2 regions of the Variovorax sp. P1_H2 genome follow, and region 1 is predicted to be linked to the other one. Evidence: predicted binding sites of a transcription regulator. Region 1 holds the regulator's gene; the other holds the start of a gene.
What was found. Region 1 encodes NrdR, which represses ribonucleotide reductase genes. Its sites were predicted from a motif close to CACNANATNTNGTG; they were not measured.

Region 1 (7,114 bases):
GACCTTGTCGGTCGCCGCGCCTTGGCCGTCGACGCCGAACACCGCGAAGTCCGTGCGACCCGCCTTCGCGCGGTGGTTGCCGAACGCGTAGAGCCCGGTGGCGTCGTCCCGAACCGCGTCCATCGCGCCGGTTTGCCGAAGCTGCATGCCGATCACGTGCAACGCGTAGGCGCCTTGCTGCTGCAACTGGCTCAGGTCGCTGACGCTGCTGGCGGCCTCGCGCGACAGCAGCAGCGTGCCGAGGGCCGCCGTGACGACCAGCAGCCCGACGACCATGCCCGCGAGCAGTTCGATCAGGCTCAGGCCTTGCTCGCGACGGCTTCGGATCGGCCGAGAATCAGGGCTGGACATGGACCAGGTGGCAGACCAGGCCTGCCGGGCAGACGACCTTGGCGGCCGATGGGTCGATGGTGAAGGGCTTCGCGTAGGCGCTGTCGTCGGCTGCGCGTTCATTGGCGCGCCATGCCACCATCACGCCCAGCTGCTGCTTCAATCCGGGCGTTGTTTCGTTGCCGGATTCGAAAACACTGCCCTGGCCGAGGGGCAGGGTGTTGGCGAGCGCCTGCTTCCAGACGGCGAGGTCCCACTGCACGAGCGTCGCAGGATCGCAGGCGATGGTCTGGCAGTCGGGCGCCGCGGGCATGGCGTCCCAGTCGGTGACATAGGCATCCAGTCGGCGGAAACCATCGGAATGGGTCTTGATGCGCTCGGCGAAATCCTCGATGAGCCGGACCGCCTGTGCGCGACGGACGCTGGTCTGCGTGTCGGCCAGCGTGCGCAACTGCGCGCCGAGCATGCCGAGTACCGCGACGGCGAGGATCGCGACCGCCACGAGCGATTCCAGCAGCGTGAGGCCGGCCTGGCGGCTCAGGTGGGGCATCGTTCGGCCCGCTGAATGGTTTGCAGCCGTCCGCCCGCGGACATGCACAGGACCAGCGCCGCGGACTTCTCGGCGTTGCCGGCGGGGCGGAACGTGATGCTGAAGATGCCCAGGCTGCTGCCGAACCGTCCCCAGCGATTCACCCGGACGTAGGGTGACGCACCGGGCAGGTGGATTTCTGCGTCCACGCCCTCAGGCGCAGGCCAGGCCTGGATCAGTTCCTCGCCGGGACCGAGCACACCGTTGTTGTCGGCATCGGCGAACAACAGCCAGCCGCAACTCCAGTCGGTGACTCCCCGGTCGGAGCACCCGCTCGCCGACGTCTTGCGAAGCGTGACGTTGCCGCCGCGCCGCAGCGCTTCCGACCTTGCCAGGTAGATCGTGGCGGTCATTTCCTCGCTGGCGAGGCGCAGCCGGTATCTGTCGATGATCCCGCCGAAGCTCGGCATCGCCAACCCCGCGAGGATCGCGACGATGGCGATCACGACCATCAGTTCGACGGCGGTGAACCCCAGGGATGGCGCGAGAGGCCGGCGCAGGGCGGGAAGTAGAACGGGCATGGCGGCCCGGATGCTAGGGGCCCACTGGCCGCTACGCGAAGCTCTAGTCGATCTGCGGCGAAAATCTACCGACGAGCGGGAGAAATGGCGAGAGAAGCGACAGTTATGGACGATTGTGTCCGATGATTAAGGAAGTTGGGCGCAGAAGCCGTCGCGCGTCGACCTCAAATATCTCTAAGCAACTGCCTGAACTCGTCCACGTCCTCGAAGCTGCGATAGACCGAAGCAAAGCGCACGTAGGCCACCTTGTCCAGCCGCTTGAGCTCGCGCATCACGAGCTCGCCGACCTTGGTCGATTCGATCTCGCGCCAGCCGCTGGACAGCAGCTTCTGCTCGATGCGCAGCAGCGCGTTGTCGATCTGCTCGATGCTCACGGGCCGCTTGCGAAGGGCCAGCATCATCGAGGCCCGCACCTTGGCGGTGTCGAAGTCGGCCCGGCTGCCGTCCTTCTTGACCACCACCGGAAAGTTGACGTCCGGCCGTTCATAGGTGGTGAAGCGCTTGTCGCAGGCGCCGCATTGGCGCCTGCGCCGCACGAAGTCGCCGTCTTCCGACACCCGGGTCTCGACGACCTGGGTTTCGAGGTGACCGCAGAAGGGGCACTTCATGCAGGGCGGCTCGTGTTCAGGCGTAAACCGGGAAGCGACTGGTCAGCGCATGCACCTTGGCCCGGACCGCGTCGATGTTCGCCGCGTCGCGCGGGTTGTCGAGCACGTCGGCGATCAGGTTGGCGGTGGCGCGTGCCTCCTCGTCCTTGAAGCCGCGGGTGGTCATCGCGGGCGTGCCGATGCGAACGCCGCTGGTAACCATCGGCCTCTCGGGGTCGTTCGGGATCGCGTTCTTGTTGATCGTCATGTGGGCGGCGCCCAGCACGGCTTCGGCTTCCTTGCCGGTGATCCCCTTGGCGCGCAGGTCGACCAGCATCAGGTGGCTCTCGGTGCGGCCGCTGACGATGCGCAGTCCGCGCTCGGTCAGCGTCTCGGCGACGATCCGGGCGTTGGTGACCACCTGCTGCTGGTAGGCCTTGAACTCGGGCGACAGCGCTTCCTTGAAAGCCACTGCCTTGGCTGCGATCACGTGCATCAGCGGGCCGCCCTGCAGGCCCGGGAAGATCGCACTGTTGATCGCCTTCTCGTGCTGCGACTTCATCAGGATGATGCCGCCGCGCGGGCCGCGCAGGCTCTTGTGGGTGGTCGAGGTGACGACGTCGGCGTGCGGCACCGGGTTCGGGTAGACGCCCGCGGCCACCAGCCCGGCGTAGTGGGCGATGTCGACCATGAAGATCGCGCCGACGTCCTTGGCCACCTTGGCGAAGCGCTCGAAATCGATCCGCAGCGAGTAGGCCGAGGCACCCGCGATGATCAGCTTGGGCAGGTGCTCGTGCGCCTTGCGTTCCATGGCGTCGTAGTCGATCGCTTCTTCGGCGTTCAGGCCGTAGCTCACCACGTTGAACCACTTCCCGCTCATGTTGAGCGGCATGCCGTGGGTCAGGTGGCCGCCTTCGGCCAGGCTCATGCCCATGATCGTGTCGCCGGGCTTCAGGAAGGCCAGCAGCACGGCTTCGTTGGCCGAGGCGCCGCAATGCGGCTGCACGTTGGCGGCGTCGGCGCCGAAGAGCTGCTTGATGCGGTCGATGGCCAGCTGCTCGGCGACGTCGACATGCTCGCAGCCGCCGTAGTAGCGCTTGCCGGGATAGCCCTCGGCATACTTGTTGGTGAGTTGCGAGCCCTGGGCCGCCATGACCGCCGGCGAGGCGTAGTTCTCGCTCGCGATCAGCTCGATGTGGTGTTCCTGGCGGGCGTTCTCGGCCTGGATGGCAGCCCAGATTTCAGGATCGGTCTGTTCGACCAGGATATTGCGGTGGTACATGGCAGTCCTTCAAGACGATGGTCCTTGTTCTTCAACCAAACAAGGGCTGCCCAGGCGAACGGCTGAACACCTGCCGATCAAGAATGCAGGCGGCACGCTTCCCAGTGGTAGTCCACGTCAGCGCAATGCACCTGATAAGGGTTGCGCCTATCGCCAGTCGCGTGCTGGCCGAGTGTAGCCGACAGCGCGAACCGTCGCCAAAGACCTAGGAATCGCCCAGGAGAGCGACCTGCGGGTCGGCTTCGGCGCGCTTCGGCGCGTTCGGCGGCGCCACCACCTGGACCGGGTTGGCCCGCGGCGCCGGCGGCGTCGCGGCCGGGGCACGGCCGGCCGCCACCTGCCGCAGCCGCTCGTGCTCGGCCAGCACCTTGCCGGCGTAGCCGCCGTCGTCGTTGAGGTTGGCCGCACCGACGTAGTAGCGCAGGCCGCCCTCGAGCGAGCCGGCGCGGGCGATGCATTCCTGCAGCACCTTGACGCCGACGCGCATGTTGGTCACCGGGTCGAAGGCGGTCAGGGTGCCGCCGGCGCTTTCATATTTCTCGCCGTGGACCCGGGTCATGACCTGCATCAGGCCCTGGGCGCCGACCTGGCTCTGGGCGAAGGGGTTGAAGCTGGATTCGACCGCCATGATGGCCAGGATCAGGGTCGGATCGAGCTTGGTCTTCTTGCCGAGATCGAAGGCCTCGGCGACCAGCACACTCAGCGGCTCGGCGGCCACGCGGTATTTCTTGCTCAGCCAGTAGGCGACCGCGGCCTGCTGCTTCGGCAGCTCGTGCGGACTGGCCGCGGTGGTGCGCTCGATCGCGGTGGGCTCGAGGTCGGTGGCTTCGGGCGCCGGCTTGCGGGACTGCAGCCAGCCCATCAGCTGCTCCTCGCCGGTCTGACGCAGGTCGGGTCGGGCGGCCAGCGCCAGCACCGCGAACACGGTCGCCAGGCCGAGCAGGGCAAAGCTGTTGTGGGTGATCTCGAAGAAGCCGTCGACCACATCGGACACGAAGGTCCGGAGCCCGCGGGCTGTGGCATCTAACGCCTGTTTCATCGCTCTTCCTTTCTGTGCGGCACCCGATCGCAACGCCACGACGGGCGAAGAAGAAGGGAAGCGGCGCTTGGATTGGTACGAATCAGGTCCGCGCGAAAAAGGGGAGAGAGCGCGGCTGCCTGATCAAGCCGGCAGATGCCGGCAGCGGATTCGGAGGGTCCGGCCGCTTGGCGGCTCGGGAAAGATTGGGATTCTAGGAGTGGCTAAATACCCAGTCAAGAATAAGAACTAAATTTGATATTCCGATTTTGATGTAATAAATGTATGAAATAGTGCGCGAATCGATGAATGAAGGTCCATTGAAAACGCCATTTGCAATCACCGCCGTGAGCGCGTACGCTGAAACCGCCTGAGCTATCAGGCGTCTACCAAGGTCCAGTGGCTCGAGGAGAAATCCGACAGTCCAGCGGCTGCGGCCCAACGGTGGCAATCCCTTGCTGCCAGCATGACCGGAACGATTGAACTTCCGGTCGAGCGAAAAGATGGCATGGGCGTTGCGCCCGCCATCGAGCCCGGTGGCTTGACTTCGCGTCGAGTCGCCGGGCTTTCTGTTTGTGGGCGCCCCATGGCGTTTGGGGCACACTCCTCCCCGATGAACGCTGCTTTGCTGAAACAGAACAAATGGGTGCGGCGCGGGGGAGTGACCCTGCTGATCCTGCTGGCGGTCTGGCTGATCGCCTGGCTGGCGGTGCCGCCGATCGTCAAGGGGCAGGTGCAGAAGATCGCCAGCGAGAAGCTGGGTCGCCAGGTCACGGTGGGCAAGATCGACTTCAAGCCCTGGACGCTCGAACTCGCGGTGAATGACCTGCGCATCGCCACCGCCGACGGCAAGCAGCCCCAGGTGGCGGTCAGGCGCCTCTACCTCGATGCCGAGCTGCAGTCGATCCTGCGCCTGGCGCCGGTGATCGACGCGGTCCGGATCGAGGCGCCCGCCATTGCGCTGACGCACCTGGCGGATGGTCGCTACGACATCGACGACATCCTGGCCAGGCTGACGCCGGCGCCGGAGCCGCCCGATGCGCCCAAGAAAGAAGCACCGCGCTTCGCCATCTACAACATCGCGGTCACCGACGGCGCGGTCGATTTCGTCGACGAGACCGTCAAGCGCAGGCATGAACTGCGCGATTTCGCGCTCAGCGTGCCCTTTCTCAGCAACCTGGCCTCGAAGCGGGAGATCAAGACCGAGCCGAAGCTGGCCTTCGTCCTGAACGGCAGCAAGTTCGATACGGCCGCGCAGTCGACGCCCTTCGCCGACAACCGCAAGACCGACGCCCACATCAGCTTCGAGGGGCTCGACCTGGTGCCCTACCTGGGCTACATCCCGGGCGGCCTGCCGGTCGCGCTGCAGGCGGGCAAGCTCGATGCCGACCTGAAGATTGATTTCGAGCAGACGGCGACAGCCGGGCTCAAGATCACCGGCAGCGTCGCGGCCAATGGCGTCAAGATCGCGGATTCGAAGGGGCGCGACCTGCTCGGCTTCGATTCGCTCAGGATCGCGCTGGCCGACGTCAGGCCGCTGGAACGCATGGCGCACCTGGGCGAGGTGGCGCTGGCCGGACCCGAACTGGTCGTGGCGCGCGACGCGGCCGGGCGCCTCAATCTGCTGGCGACCGATCGTGCCACCGGCGAGACCGAGAAGGCGGCATCGGCCCCGGCCCCGGCGGCCGACGGCGCCGCCAAGGCCGACCCGCCACCGGCCTGGCGGATCCAGGTCGACAAGGTGGCCCTGAAGGAGGGGCGCATCGGCTGGCGCGACCAGACCACCCAGCCCGCCGCCGCCATCGACGTCAAGCAGCTGGCGATCGAGGCCCAGGGCGCGACCTGGCCCATGGAGAAGCCGGCCACCTTCAGCGGATCGACCTCGGTCGGCGGCGCGGCGCTCAAGTTCAGCGGCGAAGCCACCGACAAGCGGGCTTCGGTCGCCGCCGAACTGGAGGCGCTGCCGCTGTCGCTGGCCGCGCCGTACCTGGCCCAGAGCCTCGAGCCTTCGCTCGACGGCAAGCTGAGCGGCAAGGTCGACGTCGAGTGGAGCAACCCCGACCTCAGGCTCAAGGCGCGCAGCGTGATCGCCGAGGGGCTTGCGCTGACCAAGGAAAAGACCGCGCTGGCCAGCGTCGGCCGCTTCGAGCTGGTCGACGCCGAAGCCGACATGACCAAGCACACGCTCACGATCGCCTCGTTCACCGCCTCCAATCCGAAGGTCTCGATCGAGCGCGACAACGAGAAGCGCTGGATGTTCGAGCGCTGGCTCAAGGTACCGGCGGGCGGCAGCCCGGGTGCGACCGAGGCCGCCAAGGTCGCGGCGCCGAAGGACCCGAAGGCGGCCGAAGGCGCGCCGGCGGGCGCCAACACCCGGCCGTGGCAACTGGCCATCGCCAAGGTGGCGGTCGACAACGGCACCCTGTCCTATGCCGACAACGCCGGCGCCACGCCGGTGGCCTTCGAGATCAACGCGCTCCAGGTGAATGCCCAGAAGCTGACGCCGAACACAGCCACGGTCTCTCCGCTCAAGCTGTCCGGGCGCATCGCGGCCGGTCGCGCGGAGGCGGGGCGCTTCGAGTACGACGGCAACCTGGTGCTGCAGCCGATCGCGGCCGAAGGGCGGCTGCTGGTGGCATCGCTGCCGGCCCATGCCTTCAAGGCCTACTACGCGGACGCGCTCAATATAGACATACGCCGCGCCTTCGCCAGCTACCGGGGCACGGTCAAGGTCGCGACCCTGCCCGCCGGCCTCAGCGTGCGGCTGGCTGGCGACACCGCGGTGGA
Region 2 (9,702 bases), on a different contig from region 1:
AGCCGGCGCCGCTCTTGACCTTGGCCGCCAGCTTCTGCGCCGCCGCCACGTCGACGCCGGCCGTGACCTGCTCGACCAGCGCCACGATGTCGCCCATGCCCAGGATGCGGCCCGCATGGCGCTCGGCGTCGAACACCTCGAGGCCGTCGATCTTCTCGCTGACGCCGGCGAACTTGATCGGCACGCCGGTGACCTGGCGCACCGACAGCGCGGCGCCGCCGCGCGAGTCGCCGTCGGTCTTGGTCAGGATGATGCCGGTCAGCGGCAGCGCCTCCTTGAAGGCGCGGGCGGTGTTGATCGCATCCTGGCCCTGCATGGCGTCGACCACGAACAGGGTCTCGACCGGATCGAGCGCCGCATGCAGCTGCTGGATTTCCTGCATCAGCACCTCGTCGATCGCGAGTCGGCCCGCGGTGTCGACCAGCAGCACGTCGAAGAAGTGGCGCTTGGCATGGTCGAGCGCGGCGCGGGCGATGTCGAGCGGCTTCTGGTCGGGCGTGCTCGGGAACCACTCGGCGCCGGCCTGCTTCGTCACCGTCTTGAGCTGCTCGATGGCGGCCGGCCGGTAGACGTCGCCCGACACAGTCAGGACCTTCTTCTTGCGCTTCTCGATCAGGTGCTTGGCCAGCTTGGCGGTGGTGGTGGTCTTGCCGGCGCCCTGCAGGCCGGCCATCAGGATCACGGCCGGCGGCTGCGCTGCCAGGTTGATGTCGGCCACGCCCTCGCCCATCGTGGCCGCCAGTTCGCGGTTGACGATGCCGACCAGCGCCTGGCCCGGCTTCAGCGAGCCCAGCACTTCCTGGCCGAGCGCCTTTTCCTTCACGCGGGCGACGAAGTCGCGCACCACGGGCAGGGCGACGTCGGCCTCGAGCAGGGCCATGCGCACCTCGCGCAGCATGTCCTGGACGTTGCTTTCGGTGATGCGGGCCTGGCCGCTGACCTGTTTGACGAGGCGGGTGAATTTTTCGGTGAGGGCGCTGGCCATGGTGCTTCCCGCTGGACGGGATCGGTATGAGAACGGGAGCGACGGCATTCCGCAGGAGGCGAGAAGCTAAACTCCGGCCGATGATTTTAGCGATCCCCTCCCCGCTCGGCGTGGCACTGGGCATCGCCACCGCTGCCGCCTATGGCGTCACCGCTGCCGCCGCCTCCAGCCTCAGCCGCTCCACGATCCCCTGGCTGCTCGGGCTGGCCTGGCTGCTGCACGCCCTGGCGCTGGCCGCCGGGCTGGTCGGCGGCACGCCGCGTTTCGGCTTCGCGCCGGCGATCTCGGTCACGGCGTGGCTGGTGCTGACCGTCTACGCGATCGAAAGCAGTCTCTATCCGCAGCTCAAGGTGCGCCGCACGCTGGCGGTGCTGGGCGCCGCCGCGGTCCTGCTGGCGGTACTGTTCCCCGGCACGCCGCTGCATGTCTCGGCCTCGCCGTGGCTGCCGCTGCACCTCGCGCTCGGGATCGCTTCGTACGGCCTGTTCGGCGCCGCGGTGGTCCATGCCTGGCTCATGACGCGGGCCGAGAAGCAGATCCGGCTTGCCGCCGAGCCGCAGGGCGGCGTGCCGCTGCTGACCATGGAACGCCTCACCTTCCGATTCGTGACCGCGGGCTTCGTGCTGCTGTCGGCCACGCTGCTGGCCGGCCTGCTGTTCAGCGAGACGCTGTACGGCGGCGCGGTGCGCGGCTGGAAGTGGGACCACAAGACCGTCTTCTCGGTGCTGGCCTGGCTCACCTTCGCGATCCTCCTGACCGGCCGCGCCCGCTTCGGCTGGCGCGGCCGCACCGCACGGCGCGTGCTCTACGCCGGCTCGGCGCTGCTGCTGCTGGCCTACGTGGGTTCGCGCTTCGTACTCGAAGTCGTGCTGTCGCGCCCCATCTCATGAAATACTTGCTCGTCTTCGCGGTCGTCTTCATCGCGATCTGGCTCTGGCGCAAGAACCGGCGCGAGGAGATGCGGTCGCGCCCGCCGCCGCAGAAGCCCCCGGCTGTCGGCGCGCCGCAAGCCATGGTGCGCTGCGCGCACTGCGGGCTCCACCTGCCGGCCGCCGACGCCATCGCCGGCCCCGACGGCGCCGTGTACTGCAGCACGGCGCACCGCGAAGCCGACGGGAAATGAAACAGGCCCCGGAGCGTCCGGCATGACCGCGTTCCTGCGTGCCCATGGCGAACCCGCGACCGACTGGAGTTCGCTCGAACAGTTCAGCGGCCAGAGTACCGCGCTGAAGCGCCTGTGGCGCGGCTTCGTCGCCGCGCGCTGCTTCGTGGCGGCGGTGCTGCTGCTGCTGCAGGGCCTCGCGCTGATGCTCGGACAGTCGGCGCAGCCGGCGACGATCGCGCTGTGCGCCGCCTATCTGGTGGCCACCCTGCTGACCGCGCGCTATTCGCCGATGCAGCAGATCCGCAGCCTGGGCCGCACCTGGTTCGCGACCATCGGCGTCGACCTCGTCGTCTTCGCGGCGCTGCAGGTGCTGCAGGTCGGGGGCATCAACTACTCGCCACTGTTCGCGCTGCCGGTGCTGATGGGTGCCGTGCTGGGCATCGGCACGGTCGGCCTCGGCACCACCGCGGCCGCGACGCTGCTGCTGCTCGGCCATGCCACCTGGTACTGGCTGGAGCAGCCGGCCGACACCTCGCCGCGCTTCGTGCAGGCGGCGCTGACCGGCACCGGCCTGTTCGTGGTCGCCTTGATCGCCCACGAGATGGCGCGCCGGCTCACGCGCGAGGAGGCGCTGGCCCAGCGCAACCGCAGCGCCGCACAGATGCATGCGCTGGTCAACGACCTGGTGATCGAGACGCTCAGCGAAGGCGTGCTGGTGGTCGATGCGCAGGGCCAGGTGCACGCCGCCAATCCCGCCGCCGACGCCATCCTGGGCCAGGGCCTGGCCCGGATCGAGCTGCCCTTCACGCTGAATGCCTATCCGGCCTGGGCCTCGCTGGCCGCGCTGGCACGCCAGACCTTCGCGCGCCGCACCCCGCAGTCGAAGGAGATCCCGCTCGCCCAGGCCCAGGGCGCGGCGCGCGAAGTGCGCGTGCGCACACGGCTGACCCGCTCGCCCGACCCGGGCTCCGACAGCCTCTGCGTGATGTTCCTGCAGGATCTGCGCGAACTCGAGGCCCGCATCCGCACCGAGAAGCTGGCCGCCATGGGCCGGATGTCGGCCGCGGTGGCGCACGAGATCCGCAACCCGCTGGCCGCCATCACCCAGGCCAGCGCGCTGCTGGCCGAGGACCTGGTCGATCCGGCGCATCGCCAGTTGACGACCATGGTGCAGCAGAACGCGCAGCGCCTGGCGCGCATCGTCGACGACGTGCTCGACGTCGCGCGGGCCCGGCAGCAGCGCGTGCTGCCGCTCGGCGAACAGCTGGCGCTCGATGCCACCGTGCGCACGCTGGCCGAGGAATGGGTGCTGCATTCGCAGCGCCAGGGCGTCTTGCTGGCGCTCGACGCCCCCGGCAGCGACGTGCGCTTCGACGTCGAGCACCTGCGCCGCATCCTCGTGAACCTGCTCGACAACGCGGCCCGCTACGCGGGCGATCGCGATGGCTCGATCCAGGTCACGACCCGGCTCAACGCCGCCGGCCGGGCCACGCTGCAGATCTGGAGCGACGGCGCGCCGCTCGAACCGGCGGTGCAGCGGCACTTGTTCGAGCCCTTCTTCTCCTCCGAAAGCCGCTCGAGCGGACTGGGCCTTTTCCTGTGCCGGGAACTGTGCGAGCGGCACGACGCCACCATCGGCTACGAGCGCCGCGCGTTGTCGGAGTCCGGCCCCGAAGGCAACGCGTTCTACGTTTCGTTTGCCGCGGCCGAGACCCGGCTGACACAATAGCCGCGTGAGCACACCCCACCCGTCCGCATCGCGCCCCGCCCAGATCCTGGTCGTCGACGACGAGCCCGATCTGCGCACGCTCTACGAACTCACGCTGTTGCGCGAGGGCTATCGGGTCGAGGCCGCCGGCAGCGTCGCCGAGGCCTCGCAGCACCTGGACGCCGGCCGTTTCGATGCCGTGATCACCGACATGCGCCTGCCCGACGGGCTCGGCATGCAGATCCTGCAGCGCATCCAGCAGGACCAGCGCAGCGAGCGCTGCGTCGTGATGACCGCCTACGGCTCGGCCGAGAACGCGGTCGAGGCCCTCAAGGCCGGCGCCTTCGACTACCTGACCAAGCCGGTCGACCTGAAGCAGTTCCGGACCGTGGTGGCATCCGCGGTGCAGGCCACCGCGCAGTTGGGCAGCACCAGCGTCGCGCGGCCGGTCGACGATCGGGCCGAGGACGGCGCCAGGATCGCCAGCCCGATCGGCAGCGGCGGCGAGGCCGCGCTCGAGCGACTGGTCGGCGACTCGGAACCGATGCGCATCGTCAAGGCGCGCATCGCCAAGGTGGCGCGCGGCATGGCCCCGGTGCTGGTGCGCGGCGAATCCGGCACCGGCAAGGAACTGGTCGCCCGCGCCGTGCACGCCTGCAGCCAGCGCAGTGACGGCCCCTTCGTCGCGGTCAATTGCGGCGCCATTCCCGAGAACCTGCTCGAAGCCGAGTTCTTCGGCGCCCGCAAGGGCTCCTACACCGGCTCCTCGCAAGATCGCGACGGCTATTTCCAGGCCGCGCGCGGCGGCACGCTGTTCCTCGACGAAATCGGCGATCTGCCGCTGGCGATGCAATCCAAGCTGTTGCGCGCGATCCAGGAACGCAGCGTGCGCCCGATCGGCTCGACCCAGGAGGACGCGGTCGACGTCCGCATCGTCAGCGCGACCCACAAGGACCTCCAGGCGGAGGTGCAGGCGAGCCGGTTCCGGCAAGACCTGTTCTACCGCCTCAACGTGATCGAGATCGCGGTGCCGGCGCTGCGCGAGCGCCGCGGCGACCTGCCGGCGTTGTGCGAGGCCTTGCTGGCGCGCATCGCGCACGACGCCGGCATGCCGGTGCCGACGCTGTCGACCGAGGTGCTGCAGCGGCTGTCCGAGCATCCGCTCCATGGCAACGTGCGCGAGCTCGAGAACCTGCTGCACCGCGCCGTGGCCTTGAGCGACGGCGACAGGCTGCACCTCGACTTCGCCGGCAGCACGACGCTGGCGGCCGAAGCGCCGCTGTCGGAACCCGCGCCACCGGCCTACCTGGCGGCGTCCGCCTCGGTCACGGCCGCGCCGTCGAAGGCCGCGCCGGAAGTTCCCAGTGACCTGCAGGGCTACCTCGACCAGCAAGAGCGCGAGATCCTGATCCGGGCGCTGCAGGAGACCGGCTTCAACCGAACCGCCGCGGCGGCCCGGCTCGGCCTGAGCCTGCGCCAGATCCGCTACCGGATCGCACGCCTGGGCATCGCGACCCCGAACGGCGACGACCCCCATGGCTTCGGCGCCGATGAATGAGCCCCCACGCTCCCCCACTGCGTGTGGGTCGCTGCCCCCCAAGGGGGCCGCAGGCCGCCTTGGGGCGGCCCGGCGCCGGCCCGAGCCCGAAGCCTCCGCCGGTCTCTGGAAGAACGGCTGGTATCGCTTCGCGCGGACCTTGCGCTCGCCCAACTTCGGGCCGCGCCCTGCCACGGCCCAGATCGACCTGATCGTGCTGCATTCGATCAGCCTGCCGCCCGGCCAGTACGGCGGCGACGAGGTCCAGCAACTGTTCACGAACCGCCTCGACTGGGATGCGCACCCCTATTTCGGCAGCATCCGCGACCTCGAGGTGTCGGCGCATTTCTATGTGCGGCGCAATGGCGAGCTGTGGCAGTTCGTCAGCTGCGACGACCGTGCCTGGCATGCCGGTGCGTCCTGCTGGCGTGGCCGCGCCAATTGCAACGACGATTCGATCGGCATCGAGCTCGAGGGCATCGAGGGCGGGCCATTCGAACGCGCGCAGTACGAAACCCTGGCCAGCCTGTGTCCCGCGATCGCGCAGCGCCATGCGATCCGCTACATCGCCGGCCATCAGCACATCGCGCCGGGCCGCAAGGAGGACCCCGGCGCCGGCTTCGACTGGCACCTGCTGCAGGCGCAGTTGGGCTGGGATCCCGCCATGTTCCCCGCGGGCGCGATCGACCGCTAGTTTTTTTTTATCGGCCGGCGTGACGCGATGCGTCGCTGCGCAGACGCGGCTGCGGCGCCCCCGCCACTGCCCAGGTGCAGCAACCATGCGCTTTCCAGGCCCAAATGCAGCGGAAACGCCCGCCAGCCGCGGGCTGCGCTAGCGTCGTTCAACGGCCACGGGGCAGAAGCGCGATCCGGCACCGCCCAGGCTCGTTCCACAAATGTGTATATTTGTAGAAAACACTACATCTAGTGGGTTGTAGCCCCGCGAGACCCTAGATATAGTGTGCCCTGCCCGGCGCTCGACGCCTAAAACCATGGCCGCACTGGCACCGCCGCCCCAACAAGAATCGAGGATCGCATGCAAACTGCKCTGAACACCCCCTCCGCCCCCCGCGCTGTTTCCTCGACGTCGCAGCAGCGCGACGTCGCCGGCTCGCCCGCCGGCAATGCGCTGGCCCACTACCAGATCATCCGCCGCAACGGCGCGGTGGTGCCCTTCGAGCCGAACAAGATCGCGATCGCGATGATGAAGGCCTTCCTTGCGGTGCACGGCACCCAGGGCGCGGCCTCCGCCAGCGTGCGCGAGACGGTCGACAGCCTGACCCAGGCCGTGGTCCGCGCGATGGTGCGCTCGCGTCCGGGCGGCGGCACCTTCCACATCGAGGACGTGCAGGACCAGGTCGAACTCGGCCTGATGCGCGGCGGCCACCACGAGATCGCCCGCGCCTACGTGCTCTACCGCGAGCGCCGCAGCCAGGAGCGCCTCAAGCAGGGCGAGCAGGACGCCCCGATCGCGGTCTCCACGCTGCACGTGCTGGACCGCGGCGAGCGCGTCGCGCTCGACCTCAACGACCTCAAGGACCTGATCGAATCGGCCTGCGTCGGCCTCGGCGACAGCATCACGGCCAGCCCGATCGTGGCCGAGACGATGCGCAACCTGTACGACGGCGTGCCGCTCGACGAGGTCTACAAGGCCTCGATCCTCGCGGCCCGCACGCTGATCGAGAAAGACCCCGACTACACCTTCGCCACCGCCCGCCTGCTGCTGCACACGATCTTCAAGGAAGTGATCGGCCGCGAAGTGCCGCTGGCCGAACGGGCCCAGGCCTACGCCGACTACTTCCCGCACTTCATCAAGAAGGGCGTCGACAACGAACTGCTCGACGAGAAGCTGCTGCAGTTCGACCTGGCCCGCCTGGGCGCCGCGCTCAAGCCCGAGCGCGACCTGCAGTTCGACTACCTCGGCCTGCAGACCCTCTACGACCGCTACTTCCTGCACGTGCGCAAGTCGCGCATCGAACTGCCGCAGGCCTTCTTCATGCGCGTCGCGATGGGCCTGTCGCTGGGCGAGATCGACCGCGAAGCCCGCGCCATCGAGTTCTACGAGGTGATGTCCTCCTTCGACTTCATGTCGAGCACGCCGACCCTGTTCAACAGCGGCACCCTGCGCTCGCAGCTGTCGAGCTGCTACCTGACGACCGTGCCCGACGACCTCGACGGCATCTACGAGTCGATCAAGGAAAACGCGCTGCTGTCGAAGTTCGCCGGCGGCCTGGGCAACGACTGGACCCGCGTGCGCGCGCTCGGCAGCCACATCAAGGGCACCAACGGCGAATCGCAGGGCGTCGTGCCCTTCCTCAAGGTGGTCAACGACACCGCGGTGGCGGTCAACCAGGGCGGCAAGCGCAAGGGCGCGGTCTGCACCTACCTCGAGACCTGGCACCTCGACATCGAGGAATTCCTCGAGCTGCGCAAGAACACCGGCGACGACCGCCGCCGCACGCACGACATGAACACGGCCAACTGGATCCCCGACCTGTTCATGCGCCGCGTGATGGAAAAGGGCAGCTGGACCCTGTTCTCGCCGTCCAACGTGCCCGACCTGCACGACAAGTTCGGCCTCGACTTCGAGACCGCCTACGTCGCCTACGAAGAGAAGGCCGCGCGCGGCGAGATCACGCCGAGCCGCACGCTGCAGGCGTCGGACCTCTGGCGCAAGATGCTCACGATGCTGTTCGAGACCGGCCATCCCTGGATCACCTTCAAGGACGCCTGCAACGTGCGCTCGCCGCAGCAGCACGCCGGCGTGGTCCATTCGTCGAACCTCTGCACCGAGATCACGCTGAACACCAGCGACACCGAAACCGCGGTCTGCAACCTCGGCTCGGTCAACCTGCTGCAGCATTTGAAGGACGGCAAGGTCGACCAGGCCAAGCTCCAGCGCACCATCGCGACCGCGATGCGGATGCTCGACAACGTGATCGACATCAACTACTACGCGGTCAAGAAGGCGCGCGACTCCAACCTGCGCCACCGCCCGGTCGGCCTCGGCCTGATGGGATTCCAGGACGCGCTGTACGAACTGCGCATCCCCTACGCCTCGCAGGAAGCCGTGCAGTTCGCCGACGAGTCGATGGAAGCGATCTGCTACCACGCCTACTGGGCCTCGACCGAGCTGGCGCGCGAACGCGGCAAGTACTCGAGCTACAAGGGCTCGCTGTGGGACAAGGGCGTGCTGCCGCCCGACACCCTCGACCTGCTCGAGAAGGCCCGCGGCGGCTACGTCGAGGTCGATCGCTCGGCCACCCTCGACTGGGACGCGCTGCGCCAGAAGATCAAGGCCGACGGCATGCGCAACTCGAACTGCGTCGCCATCGCACCGACCGCCACGATCTCGAACATCATCGGCGTCGACGCCTCGATCGAACCCTGCTTCGGCAACCTGTCGGTCAAGTCGAACCTGTCGGGCGAGTTCACCGTCATCAACCACTACCTGGTGCGCGACCTCAAGCGCCTGGGCCTGTGGGACGACGTGATGGTGATGGACCTGAAGCACTTCGACGGCTCGCTGCGCCCGATCGACCGCGTGCCGCAGGACGTGAAGGCGCTCTACGCCACCGCGTTCGAAGTCGAGACCACCTGGCTGGTGGAGGCCGCGGCACGCCGCCAGAAGTGGATCGATCAGGCGCAATCGCTCAACATCTACATGGCCGGCGCATCGGGCAAGAAGCTCGACGACACCTACAAGCTCGCATGGCTGCGCGGCCTCAAGACCACCTACTACCTGCGCACGCAGAGCGCGACGCACGCCGAGAAATCGACCGTGCAATCGGGCCGCCTCAACGCGGTGTCGTCGGGAAGCGGCGATGCGTCGTCGGGCATGAGCGCACTTGAAGCTGCAGCGCTCGCAGCGCAAGCGCAACTCAGCGCGATGCCCGCCACCGACATCGCGTTCTGCGGCGTCGACGATCCGACCTGCGAAGCCTGCCAGTGATGTCGGCCTGAAGTTGTGGTGGTTCGCGGCATCGACCGACAAATTGCGATGCATGCGAACAACATAACGACCACATAATTGAAGCGCGACGTGAGGAGCTCTTTGCAACTCACATCGTTGCTCACATAATTTGAGCATTGGATTTTTCTATGTTGACCTGGGACGAAGAAGTCAAGCCCTCCTTGCCAAAGGATCTGCAGCAAGGACTGCGGCACCCATCGAACAGCGGCGCGCCAGTCGCCCGCTCGTCGGAGTTCCCGACTTCGCAAATTGCCCCTCAAGCGCCCCTCGCCGCACGCACGCTCGATGACGGTGCGGCGGTGCGTCCGGCACCGGCCACGCAAGCTGCACCCGCGACGCATCGCGTCAAGGCCGCCGACAAGCGCATCATCAACGGCCAGACCGACGTCAACCA

Region 2: AC1D2E_RS31995 (ribonucleoside-diphosphate reductase subunit alpha) is a predicted target of NrdR. The motif match lies at 6,252-6,265, and genes of this name have one in related genera.

Annotation. Positions count from the first base shown of each region.
Region 1 is NZ_JBFUCJ010000127.1:362-7,475, reverse strand. It holds gene AC1D2E_RS29860 (PilW family protein) at 1-351, opposite strand, end outside; gene pilV (type IV pilus modification protein PilV) at 338-880, opposite strand; gene AC1D2E_RS29850 (GspH/FimT family pseudopilin) at 868-1,440, opposite strand; gene nrdR (transcriptional regulator NrdR) at 1,605-2,048, opposite strand; gene glyA (serine hydroxymethyltransferase) at 2,065-3,309, opposite strand; ZMP/ZTP riboswitch at 3,351-3,480, opposite strand; gene AC1D2E_RS29835 (lytic transglycosylase domain-containing protein) at 3,515-4,348, opposite strand; partial or broken gene AC1D2E_RS29830 (DUF748 domain-containing protein) at 4,941-7,114, shown strand, end outside.
Region 2 is NZ_JBFUCJ010000153.1:1,426-11,127, forward strand. It holds gene ffh (signal recognition particle protein) at 1-985, opposite strand, end outside; gene AC1D2E_RS31970 (cytochrome C assembly family protein) at 1,066-1,875, shown strand; gene AC1D2E_RS31975 (PP0621 family protein) at 1,872-2,108, shown strand; gene AC1D2E_RS31980 (sensor histidine kinase) at 2,131-3,819, shown strand; gene AC1D2E_RS31985 (sigma-54-dependent transcriptional regulator) at 3,824-5,356, shown strand; gene ampD (1,6-anhydro-N-acetylmuramyl-L-alanine amidase AmpD) at 5,349-6,029, shown strand; gene AC1D2E_RS31995 (ribonucleoside-diphosphate reductase subunit alpha) at 6,372-9,287, shown strand; gene AC1D2E_RS32000 (ribonucleotide-diphosphate reductase subunit beta) at 9,437-9,702, shown strand, end outside.